DNA from 3 places in the Vibrio kyushuensis genome. Region 1 is predicted to be linked to each of the others. Evidence: predicted binding sites of a transcription regulator. Region 1 holds the regulator's gene; each other region holds the start of a gene.
The links. The regulator CRP, encoded in region 1, controls carbon source genes, mostly activating them, when cyclic AMP is high. The targets are predictions, from matches to a motif close to TGTGANNNNNNTCACA.

Region 1 (6,837 bases):
TGGCAATTTAGTCTTCAATATTACGGTGTGCGGGAAGTGAAACAGGCGTGTTTAGAGTTGCAGAATCAATATCATGGAAACGTAAACTTGCTGCTACTGCTAAAATGGCTTGATGAGCAGCAAGTCTGTTTTCTTGATGAAGATTGGCACAAAGTCGAAGAGTGCCTTGGCCGCTCCGAAGCACTGCTCCATAGCTACCGAGAACTAAGACGTAAACTCAAATTGCACCTTCCAGATACGCTTTACCGCGAATCACTGCAATTCGAACTTCAGCTTGAGAGGCAACAACAATCCGATCTTGTCGAATGCATCAATGGGCTTCCTTTAACCAGTCAGCTGTCATCAAACAATAACGCTCACCTTTCACTAACGCAGCGTTACTGCCGTCAACTTGGCGGCGAACACCTTTATCAAGCTTTTTCAGCGCCAGCACCTTACAAAAATGACGATAGAAAACAATAACAGCCACAAACATTAACGGTTTATCATGACTCAATTTATTGCAGCGACGGGAATTAAAAACCCGCACTTACAAACACTTGCGCCGCGTTTTATGCGTAAAAAAGCGCTTTTCGAACCCGTTTGGCAAACGCTCGATACAGCTGATGGCGATTTTGTCGATCTAGCGTGGAGTGAAGACCCAATATCTGAGCAAGCTGCTAATAAACCTATTTTTGTCCTATTCCATGGTTTAGAAGGCAGTTTTTATAGCCCTTATGCCAACGGTTTAATGCAAGCATTCGCCAAACAAGGTTGGTTATCCGTCATGATGCACTTTCGTGGCTGCAGCGGTAAACCGAATAATCTAGCAAGAGCTTACCACTCAGGTGAAATTGAAGATGCTCGCTACTTCTTAAACTACCTCAATATGCGCTTTCCAAATAATACTAAGGTTGCTGTTGGTATTTCTCTTGGTGGCAACATGCTAGCAAACTATCTTGCTCACTATAAAGAGCAGCCTATGTTAGACGCCGCAACGATTGTCTCTGCACCGCTGGATCTATCATCCTGCTCTAAACGTATTGAACAGGGGTTTTCCAAGATTTATCGCCGTTACTTAGTCTCATCGTTGAAAAAGAGCGCATTGCATAAACACCGTTTGCTAAAAGGAGAACTAGGGCTTTCTTATAAGCGTATCAAGCGTATCTCAAAGCTGTATGAATTTGACGAGCTCATCACCGCACCTCTGCATGGATTCGAGAGTGCACAGAACTATTACCAACGCTGTTCTGGTATACATCGACTGCAAGAAATTAAGCTTCCATTGCAGATTATTCATGCCAAAGACGACCCGTTCATGACTCACGATGTCATCCCTAGTTTTATTCTTCCCGATAACATCGACTATCGACTCCTCGATCATGGTGGCCATGTTGGTTTTATATCCGGCAGCTTAACCAACCCTAGTTTCTGGCTAGAGCAAATGCTACCGGCTTACTATGAATCCCTAAAACAAAAAGACACACTAAAAACAAAATTGAGCGACTAGAAAGAGCACTATGATTATTCCTTGGCAACAGATAGAAAACGAGACACTAGAAAACCTCATCAAAGAATTTGTCCTTCGTGAAGGGACCGATTACGGTGAACATGAATGTTCATTACAAGATAAAATCGAGCAGGTGAAAAATCTGTTAAAAAGCGGCGAAGCGACGGTTGTGTTCTCAGAGTTACATGAAACAGTGGACATAAAATTACGCAATTCGCTATAGCCTTCTCGCTTTTCACTTCACTCCTTTGCTCAACGTAGACCTTTCTATTTTGCATGCTATAGTGAAAAACTGGCTTAGGGGCTTCAATCAATATGAAGCTTCAAGCTCTAAACAAGTACGTTACATCTACGACAAGGTTTGTCATGTCAGCAAAACATCCAATTATCGCGGTAACCGGCTCTTCAGGAGCAGGAACGACCACCACATCAGAAGCGTTTCGCAAAATGTTCAATATGATGAGCGTGAAACCTGCATGGGTTGAGGGCGATAGTTTCCACCGCTTTACCAGACCAGAAATGGATGTTGAAATCCGTAAATCTAGAGAGCAAGGAAAGCACATCAGCTACTTTGGTCCACAAGCCAATGACTTCCCGACTCTTGAAGAGTTTTTCCGTACTTATGGTAATGAAGGCTCAGGGCAAGTTCGTCGCTACCTGCATACCTTTGATGAAGCGGTCCCTTACAACCAAATGCCCGGCACATTTACTCCTTGGCAAGATCTACCCGAAGACTCCGATGTGCTGTTCTACGAAGGCTTACATGGTGGTGTGGTTGATGGGGATGTCAATGTCGCCCAGCATGTTGACCTATTGATTGGCATGGTACCGATTGTAAACCTTGAGTGGATTCAAAAATTCGTTCGAGATACCCGAGATCGTGGTCACTCACGCGAAGCGGTTATGGACTCGATTGTTCGTTCAATGGATGACTACCTAAATTACATTACGCCGCAATTTTCTCGTACTCATATCAACTTCCAACGAGTCCCAACTGTTGATACTTCGAACCCGTTAAACGCAAAAGGTATCCCTAGTCTTGACGAAAGCTTCGTAGTGATACGATTGCGTGGTATTAAGAATGTCGACTTCCCATATCTTCTGGCAATGATTGATGGTTCATTTATGTCGCGACACAATACTCTGGTTGTACCGGGGGGGAAGATGAGCTTCGCTATGGAACTCATTGCAAGACCAATCTTGCAGCAGCTAATTGAGACCGGGAAAATCGGATAAACTCTCACCGGAGCGACCGATTACTTTTCATACCGTGATCATGTGCACGTTTTTGCGTAAAATATCCTCGTTTAGACCCGATTAAAATCAAGAAATCCTGTGCAAAAAAGGATACTATTCTTAACCGAAATACAAGATAGCTTGCAGCACAAGTAACGTGCGCATATCCAAAGCAGGCTTATTATGCTTAGCTGCATAAATGGAAAGCTACCAGTACACCTTCAGAGGAAGTGAGATATTATGGTTTTAGGCAAACCTCAAACAGATCCAACACTAGAGTGGTTTCTTTCACACTGTCATATTCATAAGTACCCTTCAAAAAGCACGCTAATTCACGCGGGTGAAAAAGCTGAGACGTTGTACTACATCGTTAAAGGCTCTGTAGCGGTACTAATCAAGGATGAAGAAGGTAAGGAGATGATTCTTTCTTACCTAAACCAAGGTGACTTTATTGGTGAACTAGGCTTATTCGAAGAAGACCAAGAACGTACCGCATGGGTTCGTGCTAAGTCTCCTTGTGAAGTAGCTGAAATCTCTTTCAAGAAATTCCGCCAACTTATCCAAGTTAACCCAGATATCCTAATGCGTCTTTCGTCACAGATGGCTAACCGCCTACAAGTGACAAGCCAAAAAGTAGGTGATCTAGCGTTCCTTGACGTTACAGGCCGTATTGCACAAACGCTACTTAACCTAGCGAAACAACCTGATGCAATGACTCACCCAGATGGCATGCAGATTAAGATCACTCGTCAAGAGATTGGTCAAATCGTTGGCTGTTCTCGTGAAACCGTTGGTCGTATCTTGAAGATGCTAGAAGAGCAGAATCTGATTTCTGCCCACGGTAAGACTATCGTTGTTTACGGTACTCGTTAATTTCTAACTAATTAGAGATTAAGAAAAATATTAAAGCCACCAGCTGCGAAAGTTGGTGGCTTTTTCGTTTCTTAGCCGTAGAGCTAATGAAAAGTTTTAACTAACGTTAGCTATCCGTACTTTCAAAGATTTTATCCGCTGAAGCCGCAACAAAACCGGTATATAGCGAACCATTTGCCATCGGATATCGCTTAGCAAATTCATAAAATCCGCCCGGAATAATTTCTATCCCTTCAGTAAAGCTAACCGCTACTTTATCGGCCATGGTCGACGACTGCTCAAGCAGTACATCAGCCGAGCCTTTCACTTCACCACCCGCTTCATTAATGACAAAACCAGAAGTACGTAAATGGTCATTGACCTGCTTCACTTCATCGAATTCATTAAGCTGATTCACACTCACGGTAAAGTGATTCGCACCATAGCCATGAGCGGCTAACCAAGCCGCATACTCACTTTCTTTTGCTAACACTTGGAAATCAGCATAACTCAAGTCCCAAAGTCGGCCACCGGATAAGAACTCATGACCTTTTAGGTTACTATGATCCAATTGCTCTACAAGCTTGGCGACGATCTGCTGCAGTTCAACAGAACACTCATCAACCTTGAGTTCGCTGATGAACACTTTCGGCTGATTAGGGTCTTGATGCTCATAGTGTTTTGCCACAAGTTTTTTGCTCTCAAACTCATAATCACCACAAGCAACATATCCCACATCCAAAAACGGCTTAGCCAACGTCTCAATACCAAGAGGCGCTAAATTGAATGTTCTCAACGCAATATGGTCATTAATTAATTCGTCGTTCTCACGCAGTAATTGATGAACTTTTTCTGCCGATGGGCACAAACGCTCAATATAATCATTCCATAAAGCGCCAAATAGAGTATCCGGTGTCATAACGTGTCCTTGTTTAGAGTTCGAGTTACAATTCAATGCCAGGGCTGAAGGTCGCAGGAAGAAGCGTTTCATCGCCTTCCATTGAAGCCATTGGGTACGCACAGTAATCTGCGGCGTAGTAAGCGCTTGGTCTTAAGTTACCGGAAGCACCCGGACCACCAAATGGTGCATCCCCGCTTGCTCCTGTTAACTGGCGATTTCGATTAACGATACCCGCACGAATATGGTCAACAAAGTAATTCCACTCACTATCATCGGTAGAGACTAAGCCAGCCGATAAACCAAATCGCGTATCATTTGCCATTTCTACAGCGCTTTCGATACCTTGATAGCGAACGACTTGTAGCAGTGGGCCGAAATACTCTTCATCTGGCAGTTCATCAATCGCTGTCACATCGATAATACCCGGAGTGACAAAAGCCGCTTCTCCGGCTCTTGCTTCAACAAGGCTCTCACCGCCAAGCGATTGCAATTCGCTTTGAGCATTAAGTATCACTTTTGCTGCCGCCATCGAGATCTGCGGGCCCATGAATGGAGCAGGCTCTGCAAACGGCTGGTCAACATTGATTTTCTGAGTTGCTTTAACTAGTGCAACCAACAGTGCGTCACCCTTTTCACCTTGAGGTACATAAAGGCGACGAGCACACGTACAGCGTTGACCTGCACTGATAAAGGCAGACTGTATAATCGTATACACTGTAGCGTCTAAGTCACCATAATCGTTTGAGATAACCATCGGATTATTGCCACCCATCTCAAGCGCAAGCATTTTACCCGGCTGCCCAGCAAACTGACGATGCAACACATGTCCTGTATTCGCGCTGCCAGTAAACAATACGCCATCAATGCCTTTCGCATCGGCTAACGCAATACCTGTCTCTTTAGCGCCTTGAACAAGGTTAAGCACGCCTGCAGGTAAACCGGCTTGTTGCCACAACTTCATAGCAAATTCACCTATCCACGGCGTCTGCTCTGAAGGTTTAAATACCACAGTATTTCCAGCTAGTAATGCTGGAACAATATGACCATTGGGTAGATGGGCAGGAAAGTTGTACGGGCCAAAGACCGCCATAACACCGAGCGGCTTATGACGAAGAACAATTTGGTTACCTGCGGCTTCGCGTCTCGCGTCACCTGTTCGCTCATGATAAGCACGAATAGAGATGGCTATTTTACCGGCCATTGCACCCGCTTCCGTACGAGTTTCCCAGATTGGCTTGCCCGTTTCTTTAGCAATGATTTCAGCGATTTCTTCGCTGTTCTCTTTTACTTTTTCAGCAAACCTTAGAACGACCTGTTCTCTCTCTGCGAAACTTGTTTTCTTCCACTCAACAAGCGCCTTTCGAGCAGCACTAACGGCCGATTCGACTTGAGCTGGCGTAGCACTATCGCCTTGCCAAATCTGCTGATTGTTGTACGGGCTCGTTGAAATCATCGCATCGCCTTGTCCTGCAATCCATTCTCCACCAATCCAATGAGTCATAAATAAATCCTTTTCTTGTTACTGCAAAACTTTCCACGTGGAAAATTGTTTATAGAGTTTTCTACTTCTGAACTGACCACCTTTAAGCAGCCTATTACTGAGCAAGCATCCGTACATAGTCGCCCTGAGCAACTTGCAATGCCTTTGCTACATCTGGCGCTAAAATAACGCTGTCGCTGGCTTGGTCATACGCAGCCTTTGCCGCAGTCGCTCTAAAGTTCTCAAATGACGTATTTGAAATTAGGTAGTGATCTGCACTAGTGTGCTCAGCAATAACGACTTTTGATCTAAAAGAATTTCTGATTGAATCAATATTTCGCGCATCACATTCAACCGTCGGGCCTGCATCAAAAATATCGACATAGTTTCGACAAGTGAAACCTTCTCGCTCTAGCAATTTAAGCGCAGGTAGAGTGTTCTCGTGCACTTGTCCAATGACGGCCTGAGCCTCTTTGCTCAACAAGTTTACGTAGATTGGAAGCTTAGGCATGAGGTCAGCAATAAAACCTTTCTTACCGATACCGGTTAAGTAATCTGCCATGGTGAAATCAATGGAGAAAAAGTGCTCTTGTAGCCACTGCCAAAAAGGAGAATTACCTTCTTCATCTGAAACACCACGCATCTCGGCAAAGATAGTTTTAGAGAAACGATGTGGATGCTCAGCCAACATTAAGAATCGGCACTTAGACATCAAGCGACCATTAAGACCGCCACGAAAGCTTGGGCGTAAAAACAGAGTACATATTTCGCTGCAACCCGTGTAGTTATTACCAAACGTCAGCAATTTAACCACATTGTTCACACCCAGTTTTGGTGAGGCGTGTACAACGGTGCTGATGTGGTAAGAATAAAATGGAA
Region 2 (6,837 bases), on a different contig from region 1:
CACTTACGCATCATGATACAACCTTCAACAACGAGTGCTGCTGTGGCAACGCCCCATTCTTCAGCACCCAATAAAGTAGCAACAGCAAGATCGCGAGGTGTCTTCATCTGACCATCTGACTGTACAACGATACGGTTACGTAAGCCGTTTTTCAGTAGAGTTTGGTGCGTTTCCGCTAGACCAAGCTCCCAAGGTAGACCCGTATGGCGAATTGATGACATTGGTGATGCACCAGTACCGCCATCAAAGCCTGCGATAAGTACAACATCAGCTTTGGCTTTAGCAACACCCGATGCGATCGTACCTACACCCGCTTCAGACACTAACTTAACGTTTACACGGCCAGCGCGGTTTGCATTTTTCAGATCGTAGATTAGCTGAGCTAGATCTTCGATTGAGTAGATATCATGGTGTGGTGGTGGTGAAATTAGACCAACGCCCGGAGTTGAGTGACGTGTTGCACCAATCCAATCATCGACTTTATCACCCGGTAGTTGACCACCTTCGCCCGGTTTCGCACCTTGTGCCATCTTAATCTGAATCTCTTCAGAGTTTGTTAGATAGTAAGACGTTACACCAAAGCGACCAGAAGCAACCTGTTTGATTGCTGAACGTTCCCAATCGCCATTTGCGTTAGGTTCGAAACGAGCTGGATCTTCACCACCTTCACCGGAGTTAGATTTTGCTCCGATACGGTTCATTGCAACAGCAAGTGTTGAGTGAGCTTCGTAAGAGATAGAACCAAATGACATAGCACCAGTAGCAAAGCGCTTCAAGATGCTTTCAATTGGTTCAACTTCTTCAACAGGAATAGAGCCCGCAGGGTTTTTCACAAAGTCTAATTGGCTACGTAGTGTTGCCGCGTTATCGCCTTGTGAGTCAACAGCACTAGTATACTCTTTAAACTGAGAGTAATTCTTCTCACGAGTAGACTGTTGTAGAAGTGAAATGGTTTCTGGGTTAAACAGGTGTTTTTCACCACGCTGTTTCCACTGATAAACACCACCCACATCAAGAACCTGTACTGGCACTTCACGAGTTGGGTAACCAAGACGGTGACGAATCAAAACTTCTTTCGCAATATCGTCAATCGTTAGGCCTTCGATACGGGTAACCGTACCAGTGAAGTATTTATCAACAACAGATTTGCTGATACCAAGCGCTTCAAAAATTTGAGCACCGTGGTAAGACTGAAGTGTTGAAATACCCATCTTAGAGAAGATTTTCAGCAGTCCGCCATTCACACCCTTACGGTAGCTTTCGAACAGATCTTTCGGTGATGCTGAAGGATCAAGCTTCTTAGTGCGCTGTGATTCAACAATCGTTTCAATTACTAGGTATGGGTTAATCGCGTTTGCGCCATAGCCAATCAGTGTTGCAAAGTGGTGCGTTTCACGCGCATCACCCGTTTCAACAACGATGTCACACTTAGCACGTAATCCTTTACGGATTAGGTGGTGGTGTACTGCGCCTACAGCAAGCATCGCTGGAATAGCTGCGTGGTGCGAGTTAACGGCACGGTCAGTTAGCAATATGATTGAGTAGCCATCAATAACAGCATCTTCAGCGTATTGGCAAATACGTTTAAGAGCACGCTCTAGCTTGCCGTCATCACCGTTTGCTTGGAAAACTATATCAAGCGTTTTAGCTTGTAAGTGCTCGTTATCAATCGCACGCAATTTCTCTAACTCTGAGTTAGACAGAATCGGTGATTCAAGCTCAACCTTCTGACAGTGTTCAGGTGTTTCTGCTAGTAGGTTCTGATCTTTACCTAGGTAAGTGTTCAGAGACATAACCATGCGCTCACGGATCGGGTCGATCGGTGGGTTGGTTACTTGAGCAAACAGCTGTTTAAAGTAGTTTGAAAGGTGCTGAGATTGATGGGACAGAATCGCAAGTGGCCAGTCAGCACCCATTGCAGAAAGAGGTTCATACGCAGTTTTAACCAGCGGGATGATGATCTCATTCACTTCTTCAGAGCTTACGCCAAACGACTGTTGACGGTTAAGCAATTTTTCTGGAGAAGGTTGGCTGTATTGGTTTGTTGCTTCTGGTAGCTTGTTCAAGCTCAATAGGTTTTCTTCAACCCATTGCTCATACGGCTGACCATTGGCAATGCCATCTTTGACTTCTTCATCAGAGATGATGCGACCTTGTTCTAAATCGGCAACAAAGATACGACCTGGCTGTAGACGACCACGGAACTCGACGTTCTCAGGTGCAATCTCAACAACGCCAGACTCAGACGCCATTACAAGGAAGTCATCTTTAGTTACTGTATAGCGAGATGGACGAAGACCATTACGGTCAAGCGTTGCACCTACTTGAACACCATCGGTGAAACAAACAGAGGCTGGACCATCCCACGGTTCCATAACGTTCGCGTGATATTGATAGAACGCGCGACGAGTTGGATCCATGTTTTTGTTTTCTTGCCATGCTTCGGGAATCATCATCATCAATGCATGTGGCAGGCTACGACCAGAAAGAACTAGGAGCTCAAGTGCCATATCAAAGTTTGATGAATCTGAACTACCTTCTTGACAGATAGGCAGCAGCATGTCGATTTCAGCTTGAGTAAAGAGATCTGATTCAATGATCGCTTCACGAGCCTTCATCCAGTTTAAATTACCGCGAACAGTGTTAATTTCACCATTGTGGGCAATATAACGGAAAGGCTGAGCTAAACGCCAACGTGGAAATGTGTTGGTTGAGAAACGCGAGTGAACAAGTGCTAGCGCTGTTACCATCGTAGGGTTTTGCAGATCTAGGAAGTACTGCGGTACTTGTTCTGTGGTTAGTTGGCCTTTATACACTAATGTCTTGTAAGACATTGAGTTGATGTAAAAATCATCGCCAATATTTGAGATGCTTTCTAGGCAAACACGAACAGTATAGTTACGTAGAACATACAGTTTACGCTCAAGCTCTTCAGGTTCTGTACCTGGACCACCAGAGATAAAGACATGTTCAAATTGAGGTTCTGTGCTAAGAGGGTCAGCGCCAATCATAGAGTTATCTGTTGGCAGCTCACGATAACCCAAAACTTCAAGATTAAGTCGTTGAGCGTTACGTTCTAAAATATCTCTACATTGGGCACGTTTGTGTTCATCTCTAGGGAATAGAACAACACCGACACCGTACTTTTCAAAAGAAGGCAGTTTAATACTGTGCTTAACAGCTTCTTCTAAAAGAAATTCATGAGGTTTTTGCAGTAAAATACCTGCGCCATCACCACTACTTGGGTCACAACCTTGACCGCCGCGGTGCTCCATACGAGCTAGCATATCGAGCGCTTGAGTAACGACATCGTGCGATTTACGGTTTTTTAGGTGAGCGACAAAACCGATACCACAAGCGTCATGCTCCAGCTCTGGAGTATACAGACCTTGCGCTTCCTGCTCTCTATCTACCATAGATTACATCCTTCCAGTTAAATATTGACGCAACATGCCTAAGTCCAACTTAGTGTTGAGTCTGTTCCTTTATTTTTATGAATCTAACCAACCAGTGGTGGTTGGCCTGAGTCCTTTCTGTCTCTCGCTGAAATATATGGCGAGAAAAACAATCCTTGGTGAAATCCAATTATTTACAATCACAATCCAGTGATTTATATAGGTGGGAGGTAGGATTCACCGATTTATCCGCAACTAATCTTGTAATAAAGATCACAATTTATACGGCATTGTGTAAGTATCCTACAATTTTGTCGAGGCTGATTGCAATGAAAACTCACTGCCGTCGTGCTTTTTTTTAGTTAAAAAATGCATAATATAGATAACATTTACGCAACAAGAGTGTTTTTTGCCAATAATTCTGCATGTTTATTGATTTTTGATAGTTATTACCTTTAGCGGGTTAATTATGATGCGTGACTTTCTCTTGCAAGGAATGTAATTAACTTTCAGTGATCGAATTGAGAATGGTTTCGTTTAAAGAGTATCGATAAATACAGTTGTGGTTTATATATGCAGTTACATGAGTTAGTGAATACCATTGGACAAGATTTACAGCGCCGTTACGGTGAGAAAGTACATAAACTGACGTTGCACGGTGGCTTTAGCTGCCCAAATCGGGATGGGACCATAGGCCGTGGTGGCTGTACATTTTGCAATGTATCTTCATTTGTTGACGAGCAAACACAAGTCCAGAGTATTGTTGACCAACTGACCGACCGAGCAGGAGAAATCAAACGAGCACGCAAGTACCTCGCTTACTTTCAAGCCTACACCAACACCTATGCCGAAGTTCAAGTACTGAGAAACATGTATGAAGAAGCACTAAAAGCGGCTGATATAGTGGGTTTGTGTGTCGGTACTCGTCCTGATTGTGTCCCAGATGCTGTATTAGAGCTGTTATCTGAATATGTCGATAAGGGGTATGAGATATGGCTAGAATTGGGTTTACAGACTGCCAATAATCAGACATTAAAACGTATTAATCGTGGTCATGATTTTGAGTGTTACGCTGACATCACCAAACGCGCTCGCGCTTTAGGCGTAAAAGTATGTACTCATCTTATTGTAGGTTTACCCAAAGAGACTCGCAGTGACAATCTTGAGACGCTACAAAAAGTACTCGATGTTGGTACAGATGGAATCAAGCTTCATGGGTTACATATTGTTGAAGGCAGTACAATGGCAAAAGCGTGGCGTGCCGGAAAACTAAAAGCGCCAGAGCTTGATGAGTACGTATCTATCGCTAGCGAGGTGATCCGGATGACACCACCAGACATCATTTACCATCGCGTCTCTTCTGCGGCTCGTCGTCCAACACTGCTTGCCCCCTTATGGTGTGAAAACCGTTGGCTAGCGATGACCGAAATCGGCCGGGCTCTAGACAGTGATGGTGCTCAGGGTTCATTAATTGCTCAGCCATTTATTTATTCAAAACCCGTGTTAGCACAAGAATAGTCAGCGAGAAACTGATATCTTTCGTACCCTTTAGAGTATGGATACACTAGGGTTATTTGTTTCAATGGAAGTATGGTTAAACTGGTTGTGGAATGTGACCGATGGTCACGGATTAGATGTGATCATCATTGCTTTGTCTATTGCATGTGTGGTGATCATTTATTCCCGATATAACAGATACATCGAAACACTCGTGCAGGATGTTCCAGCCGCCTTAATGGTGGTTAACGCCAGAAGTGGTGAATTGCAGCTATCTAATCGTCTTGCCATGCAGTTGCTGGGTATTCGACTCATCGGCCGATCATCTTTCTTTCCTAAGCATATCCCTAATAAGTTCATTCTTAACGAGCTTGAAAGCTATACTTCCGATCAGTTTCAATCTCATCAACTTCAATGGCCGGTCACTTCGCAAACGAGCTTGCCTATCTCTTTAACAGGGAGAAAGGTGACCTATCGTGGCCAGTCGGTCTGGTTGATTTATGCATTCCCTAAGCAAGCCTCCACAAGAGAGCTTCAAGACCAAATTAATTCACTGTCTACGGCTAAAACCGCACTCGATTCCTTATCTGAACTTATCTTTGTAAAAGGTCTCGACGGTAATATGGTTTTTAGTAATCGATCTTTTGATGCTTTTTGGTTAGATCGAAAAGAGGAAGGTAGTAAAGATATTAAAGGGGCTATTCGAGGTCGAGCAAGTAAGCGACATTGGACAACCTCTCCTGACGGTCAAGGTTGCTTACTTGAAACATATCAAAACTTATTAATGTCGCCAGAGGGTGAGCAGCTAGGGATTTTAGGCATCAGCCATGATGTAACGGATTGGCACAATATTCAAAAGAATCTCAGTGATGAAATGGAGAAGCGTAAAGATACGGAAGTGGCACTAGCCAAACGCGATACCATTCTACAAGTGATACTTGAGTCTAGTCCTGACTCCATTGGAATATTTGATGAGAATATGGTGTATCAGGCCTGTAATGAACCATTTGTTAAAGATCTGGGTTTAACAAAGGTGGATGACCTTATCGGTCGTCGGCTTGATGAGCTTATTCCAAAGCAGTTATATGAACGTTTTTCTGATTCAGATAAACGCGTTCTTAGTGAGGAGATCTCACTTCGCTATGTGGACAAAGTTATGGGTTCAGATGGGCATGAGAGATGGTATGACGTTGTTAAGTCACCGTTCAGAGAGCCAACCTCTGGTACCAACGGAGTATTGGTTATGTCGCGAGATATTTCAGAGCGATACTTGGCTGAACAAAAATTAGCAGAAGCAAACCAAGAGCTAGAACGATTAAGTTTAATTGATGGGTTAACTCAGGTATCTAATCGTCGTCATTTCGATTCACAATTAACTACATTGTGGTCTATTCATGTTCGGGAGAAGCAGCCTATGTCAGTGCTGCTGTGCGATATTGATTTCTTCAAAGGATATAATGATTTCTACGGGCATCAGAAGGGAGATGAAGCTCTCAAACTAGTCTCTAACGCTTTTAAGAGTGTATTAACACGATCTTCTGACTGTGTCGCTCGATATGGTGGGGAAGAGTTTGGTTTTATCCTACCAAATACGACAACGGAAGGTGCTTATAATGTCGCAGAGAAAGTTCATGCTCAAGTTAGAGCCCTTATGATTGAACATAAAGCTTCTAGTGTGGCTTCACATGTCACTGTCAGTCTAGGGCTAGTCTCAATACTTCCATCTCCGACAGATTCAATGGAATCGATCGTAGCAATGGCCGATAGCGCCTTGTATCAAGCTAAGTCGGATGGCCGCAATCGAACTAATATCCATGTTAGCACTTTATAAATACTTGATTATTAGTGGCTAAACCCATAACCCAGAAGGGCATGGATGTGATGCACTTAGCTTACCTATCAAGAGTAAAAAGAGTAGAATAAATATCTAATTACCACCAGTTCC
Region 3 (6,837 bases), on a different contig from region 1:
TTGAACACCATAAACACGACCCATGTCGTCTTCGCCTTTACGGTATTCATTGTTTAACCAAGCTTGATTTAAATTCGAGTTAGCATCCCACGTTTTGGTGCCCAACTTTCTAAAATCTTCAGCATTATCATAGCCACGAATATAACCTAGCAACTCAGCTACAGCCGACTTCCAAAAGCTTTTACGAGTCGTCACTAAAGGAAATTGGTTATTGGCAACGTCATAGTGAAGATCCGCGTTAATCACGGTTAAACAACGTTTCCCTGTTCTCTCATTTTCAATCCAAGTGCCACTATCAACAATGCGATGACAAAGATCTAAATACTGTTTCACGATTTATCCTTACTTTACTGCTTTACTATCGTTGAATTGACCACGCTTGTAAGCCCATAGCATCATCAATACACCACCTATGATCATTGGTAGTGACAAAATTTGTCCCATTGAAATGAAATCACCGAATAAACCTAGATGCGCATCAGGTTCACGGACATATTCAACAAGGAAGCGGAATGTACCATATCCGGCTAAGAATAACCCTGATACAGAACCGAGTGGGCGTGGTTTTTTAATGAACCAGTTTAGGATAAAGAACAGCACGATCCCTTCTAAAGCCATTTCATACAACTGAGATGGATGACGTGGCAGAGGGCCGCCATTTGGGAAGACGATACCCCAAGGCGCATCTGTCACTCTTCCCCACAATTCGCTATTCATAAAGTTACCAAGACGCCCCATCCCTAGTCCAAATGGAACCAATGGTGCAATAAAGTCTGCGACGCCAAAAAACGTTCTGCCATTCTTTTTCGCGTACCAGAACATGGCACTAATCACGCCAAGAAGCCCGCCATGGAAAGACATGCCTCCGGTCCAAACTTTAAAAAGATAGAGAGGATCTTGTAGAAATATCTCAAAGTTATAGAAAAGAACGTAGCCAACTCGGCCACCAATCACTACCCCTAAAAAACCAGCAAACAATAAGTCAGATACTTGTTCACGAGTCCAACCACTGTTTGGTTTATCTGCACGACGGTTTGCAAGCCACATCGCAAAGGCAAAGCCGACTAGGTACATAAGCCCATACCATCGGATTGAGATCGGACCTAATGAAATAAGAACAGGATCGATATTGGGAAATTGAATGAGCCCCTGAGACATAAACGATTACTCTTTAATTGAAGTTAGTAAACTAAAATATTAGTCCGCTAAAGTGTTATAAGTTATAGGTTGAGACGAGATTACAGCAGCATAGTTCCAGCGACAAACATTAAAAATAAGGCAAATACCTTTTTTAACATCGCTGTTGGTAGAGTACTTGCGAGTCTTGCACCTATTTTGGTGGTAAACATTGAAGTCGACGCTATCGCAATTAGGGCAGGAAGATACACATAACCAACACTGTAGTTTGGCAAGCCTTCTGCTCTATAGCCATGCAATATGAAGCCTGTCATCCCTGATATCGCAATCATACAACCACATACCGATGATGAACCAACCGCTTTACGCATTTGGACGCCATAGCGACTCAAGAATGGAACAGACAACGATCCCCCACCAATTCCAGCAAGGCTTGAAACCACACCAATGCAGGAACCACATAGTAGTGTCACAGGGTTACTGGGCATCTCTCTCACACGGGTCGACTTAACTGATATCAACATTTGAATAGCAAGGAGCGTAACGATAGCGGCAAAAATTCTTGGTAGGTATTCCGAAGGCACCCAGTCAGCAATGTAACTTCCCACAAAACCACCAACAACCACGCCTGGCATCAACCACTTAATGATATCCATGTCGACGTTGCCGAGTTTTAAATGATTAACAGCCGAAGAACCAGAAGTTAAAATGATAGTAGCTAGTGATGTCGCTAATGCAACCAGCATGACACTTTCAGAACCGATACCAATAGAAGGAAGTAAATAGAGCAGCGCAGGGACAACTATAAGCCCACCGCCGATACCTAGTAACCCCGCCATTACGCCAACAAACGCACCAAGCAAAACTAATAAAAACAACAACTCGATATGCACAGCAACCTCTATTTTTTGCCTGCTCTAATGAACCCAGCAAAACCTTTATCTTCAAAATGAGACGACATCATAGTATAGATGTCCTTGCCATACGCATGTTTCAAGGCTTTGTTAGCAAATTGCTGTAATTCGTTTGTATCAGAGTGGCGTAGCAAGTACTTCACTTTAGCCACATTCGAGGTATTCATACTTAACGAGGTGTAACCCAGCCCCACTAATAGCAAAGAACCTATCGGGTCTCCGGCCAACTCACCGCATACACAAACCGGTAGATTGAGATTCTGACACGTGTCGTGGATATGCTTTAGCGCCATGATGACGGCTGGATGTATAGACTCATACACATCAGCAACGTGCGAGTTATTTCGATCAACTGCCAGTAAATACTGAGTTAAATCGTTAGTCCCAACCGATACAAAATCTATCTTATTCGCAATAAGAGGAAGTAAATACAACATCGAAGGGACTTCTATCATAATGCCTACCTCAGGCATGGATAGACTAGGATCAACTTTTGATACTTCTTCGTAGGCTTGATTAATGAGTAGCAATGCGTCATCCAGTTCTTGGGCGCTCGCAATCATTGGTAATAAAATACTTAGGTTATGGTGATCAGAACTTGCTCTCATCATCGCTCGGATCTGGATCAGAAATATATCGGGATGATCCAAAGTAAATCGAATACCGCGCCAACCTAAAAACGGATTATCTTCTTCTATAGGCAGGTAAGGTAAGGCTTTATCTCCACCCACATCCAAAGTCCGCATAACAACTCGTTTATTCTGGTATGTATTTAACACACTTCGATACTGTTGAATTTGTTCATCTTCAGAGGGGAAACGGTGCTGAAGCAAAAAAGAGATCTCTGTACGATACAACCCAACACCATCAACGCCTTGGTTGATCGCAATATTAGTATCGGCACTTAACCCCGCATTGAGAAACATTTCAATCCGTTGCCCATCTGCCGTTATTGCTGGTTCTTCTGATCTCTTACTTACCATTGAGGTCAGTTCGCGCTCTTCATTTGCAAGTGCGCGGTACTCTTTTAGCAAGTGTCGATTCGGCGAGACTAACACTTTTCCGCTGTAACCATCTACAACGCCACGCTTGCCGTTAATCTCCTTAAGGTTAAGGTTTATCCCCATAACAGCAGGAATGCCTAAGGCTCGAGACAAAATAGCTGCGTGTGAGTTTGCCGCACCTTCAAGTGCTACGACGGCTAATAATTTATCTTTCGGTATGGAGGCAAGAATCGACGCGGTAAGTTCTCTTACAACTAATATCACCGGCCTATCTAACTGTTGCTGCTCTTTTTGGGTGTTGTACAAAAAATACAATAACCGCTGACCAAGCTCTCGAATATCTTGTGCTCGTTCTCTTAGGTACACATCAGACATTCGTGCAAAGCGGTTAGAATACGACTCCACAACCTGACGCAGTGCCCAGTCAGCTCTATCACCTTTTTGAACCTGTGCTTTGAGATCTTTACGCAACATAGGATCGTTTAACAGGTGGGTAAACAGATCAAAGATGGCGAGTGTTTCTTTATTGATTTCGCCACGCAGCTTTTTTCTCATGCGACCAAAATCATTACGCGCATCTTCAATCGCTAACATTAGCCACTCTTGCTCTTGGCTGATATTAATGGTGGAGGCAGGTCGTACATCCGATAACTGTGGCTGAGCATCATCCCACCAGAACTCACCAATTGCGACACCAGAAGATGCAGGTATTCCAACGGTTGCTAACTGCTTCTTAGAAAGGCTCCAGTGCCCTTGCATTTGAGCATGAGCAATAATAACAGCGAGCTGTGCAGCTAAGGTAACCAGAAAAGATTCTTCGATTTCATTGAATAGCCTAGGGGACTTTTGCTGCACAACTAAAACGCCAAGGACTTTTTTTCGATGAATAACCGGTGTGCCAAGAAAGCTGTGATAGACCTGTTCGCCTAGCTCAGGAAAGAGCTTGAAATCAGGGTGTTTAGAAGCATGGGCGATATTGATAGGCTCGGCGCTGCGTTTAACTAAGCCGACGAGCCCTTCATTGAATTGAATATGAATCTTATCGCCTGAAAACTCCAACCCTTGTGTGGCCATGAGCTCCAGACGATTTTGTTCTTCATTGGCAAGATAGATAGTACAGCACTCCGTCTCCATAGCGCTGCATGTTTGCTTAACTAAAATATCAAATGCTTGATAAACATCATCTACTTTTGAAACCTGTTCAACTATTTCCCTTAGTTGAGAAAGCATGTCTATTCTACCCTCTTTGGAATTTTCGTTTACCTTTCAATTTTCGCTCTTTAAATGGCATAGCCATCGAGGCGAATTCCTTCATTGCACGGCGATATACGTCTCGTTTGAAAGAAACTACTTGTCGTACAGGGTACCAATAACTCACCCAACGCCAACCATCAAATTCAGGGGTGTTACCACGCTGCATATTAATTTGTGATTCATCACAATCTAAGCGCAATAAAAACCATTTCTGTTTTTGTCCGATACAGACAGGCTTTGAATCCCAACGAACTAGGCGCTTTGGCAATTTGTATCTTAGCCAATGACGACTCGTCGCTACAATTTTCACGTCCTTTTTAGTAAGACCGACCTCTTCGTACAGCTCTCTAAACATGGCTTGTTCAGCTGTTTCACCCTCATCAATTCCCCCTTGAGGGAACTGCCATGAGTGTTGTCCGTATCGTTTAGCCCAGAAGACCTGACCATGGTTGTTACAGATTACAATTCCCACATTTAAGCGGTAACCATCGCCATCTATCACTGGCCAACCTCAAATAAAATCTTTAATAACAGTGATTTTTCCACATATCCCCAACGGGAGCAAACTTACTAGTGTGATTAGCACGTGATTTATTGGTAACAACAGAGAACATGGATAACTATTAAGCAAAGAACTAGTTATCAACACAACAATGAGACCTAAGCCACATTTATTCACCTTTTCTGTGAATAACTATGTGCAGAAAGTTTTAGAAACAGATCATTTAACATTCAGCATAACTTATAAAACAATCAACATCGATACAGAACCAACAAATAAACACAACAAAACAATAAGTTAAAGATAAACGCGCAATGTATCTCATGTCACCTTTGTTACTGTTTTCACACAAAAACAAACATGGTTAAAGATCAACCAATAGCAACCTTATCCACATAAACAACCTAAAACTTGGTGTTAATTTAATTTTTCAAGCATTTTAGCAACAAAAAAGCACTGTTTTTTTATACATGAACATAATTATTGCCGTATATTCACTTTTTACCTGTGGATAAGTAACCAAGCGACGATCTTTTAATCTTAATGATCATTTATTCTCCATTACGAATGTCATAACATTTGATATCATTACTGACTCTAAATTCATTATTATCTACTTTTTATGAAGCCAGAACCCTCCACTGAAACCGAACTACTTAACCGAGCTAAAGCGATTGCTGGACTCTCTCTTCAAGAGCTTGCAGAAGAGGCCAATATCACAGTTCCTGAAAACCTAAAGCGCGATAAAGGCTGGGTAGGTCAATTACTAGAGTGGCATTTAGGGGCAACTGCTGGCAGCAAGCCTCAGCAAGATTTTGAAGATCTGGGTATTGAACTTAAGAGTATTCCTATCGGATACAATGGCAAGCCACTAGAAACAACCTTTGTTTGCGTCGCTCCTTTGATTGGCGTGCACGGGCTATGTTGGGAGAATAGTCACGTAAAAAATAAGCTTTCTCGCGTGCTTTGGGTACCCGTTGAAGGAGAAAGAGAGATCCCGTTAGCGGATAGAAAAGTAGGTTCACCTCTTATCTGGTCTCCATCTAAACAAGAAGAACAGCAACTAAAAGCCGATTGGGAAGAGTTGATGGAGCTGATTGTCTTAGGCCAAGTAGAGCAAATTACCGCTAGACATGGAGAAGTTCTACAACTCAGACCAAAAGCCGCAAATAGCCGCGTTTTAACCGATGCCTTTGGAGCGAGTGGGAAACCGATTAAAACACGCCCAAGAGGGTTCTATCTACGAACCCAATTTACAGCTAGCCTACTTGAACAGTACTTTATTTAGCGACATCTTTAATGCGTAGCTAAAGATAACTCTTCATCATTGTATAAGGGGCCATTTTCACTACCGAATTCATCATACGCATTATGTAAACGTAGAAATGCCTTATCCACGCCGAGTCTAACTAACTCCTCTTTCACCTTCTCCAAAGAATCAAAGTGTATTGGCTCTTCATCAAGCTTTATCGGTTCAAGCTTGTGCTTATACTCCACCGCAATTTGGTATTGAGAGAGATCGGAACATCCTATGACAAACACCTTTGGTGTCTGAGACGAGTCTTTATGAAAGCCATGAATCCATTTATCTAATTGTCTTTTTTGCATATGTAACTCCATTTACTTTTCTAGACTCCAATTACCATTCTAGACAAAGACTTCACTTTTGCGAATTCTTACATCAATACGTTTGATCCTAAGTTGGTTTCACTTATATTGGATTCATGCCGATAAGATTCACAAGGACGTACAATGCAATACACTAAATTGCCACACTCAAGCTTAGAAGTGAGCAAGATCTGCTTAGGCACCATGACATTTGGTGAACAAAACAGCCAAGAAGATGCTTCAAATCAATTAGATTATGCTCTTGAAAGAGGCATCAACTTCATTGATACCGCAGAGATGTACCCTGTTCCCCCAAAGGCGAAGACACAAGGGTTGACTGAAAGCTATATAGGAAACTGGCTTGATAAATCGGGTAAAAGAGAAAAGGTCGTCTTGGCAACTAAAGTGGCAGGCCCGC

Region 2: a site for CRP is predicted at 3,658-3,673, ahead of gltB (glutamate synthase large subunit). Genes of this name have one in related genera too.
Region 3: a site for CRP is predicted at 4,964-4,979, ahead of rppH (RNA pyrophosphohydrolase). Genes of this name have one in related genera too.

Annotation. Positions count from the first base shown of each region.
Region 1 is NZ_JAKJSV010000007.1:143,201-150,037, forward strand. Features, by position in the region: gene L4D20_RS16435 (TIGR02444 family protein) at 1-462, shown strand, start outside; gene L4D20_RS16440 (hydrolase) at 488-1,489, shown strand; gene L4D20_RS16445 (YheU family protein) at 1,500-1,712, shown strand; gene L4D20_RS16450 (phosphoribulokinase) at 1,856-2,725, shown strand; gene crp (cAMP-activated global transcriptional regulator CRP) at 2,966-3,598, shown strand; gene L4D20_RS16460 (DUF1338 domain-containing protein) at 3,705-4,496, opposite strand; gene astD (succinylglutamate-semialdehyde dehydrogenase) at 4,522-5,979, opposite strand; gene astA (arginine N-succinyltransferase) at 6,074-6,837, opposite strand, start outside.
Region 2 is NZ_JAKJSV010000003.1:383,065-389,901, reverse strand. Features, by position in the region: gene gltB (glutamate synthase large subunit) at 1-3,416, opposite strand, end outside; gene mnmL (tRNA modification radical SAM protein MnmL/YtqA) at 3,969-4,913, shown strand; gene L4D20_RS08210 (diguanylate cyclase domain-containing protein) at 4,978-6,723, shown strand.
Region 3 is NZ_JAKJSV010000009.1:154,898-161,734, reverse strand. Features, by position in the region: gene L4D20_RS19620 (thymidylate synthase) at 1-333, opposite strand, end outside; gene lgt (prolipoprotein diacylglyceryl transferase) at 343-1,158, opposite strand; gene L4D20_RS19610 (sulfite exporter TauE/SafE family protein) at 1,239-2,030, opposite strand; gene ptsP (phosphoenolpyruvate--protein phosphotransferase) at 2,039-4,285, opposite strand; gene rppH (RNA pyrophosphohydrolase) at 4,293-4,811, opposite strand; gene mutH (DNA mismatch repair endonuclease MutH) at 5,434-6,099, shown strand; gene L4D20_RS19590 (DUF6482 family protein) at 6,108-6,419, opposite strand; gene L4D20_RS19585 (NADP(H)-dependent aldo-keto reductase) at 6,564-6,837, shown strand, end outside.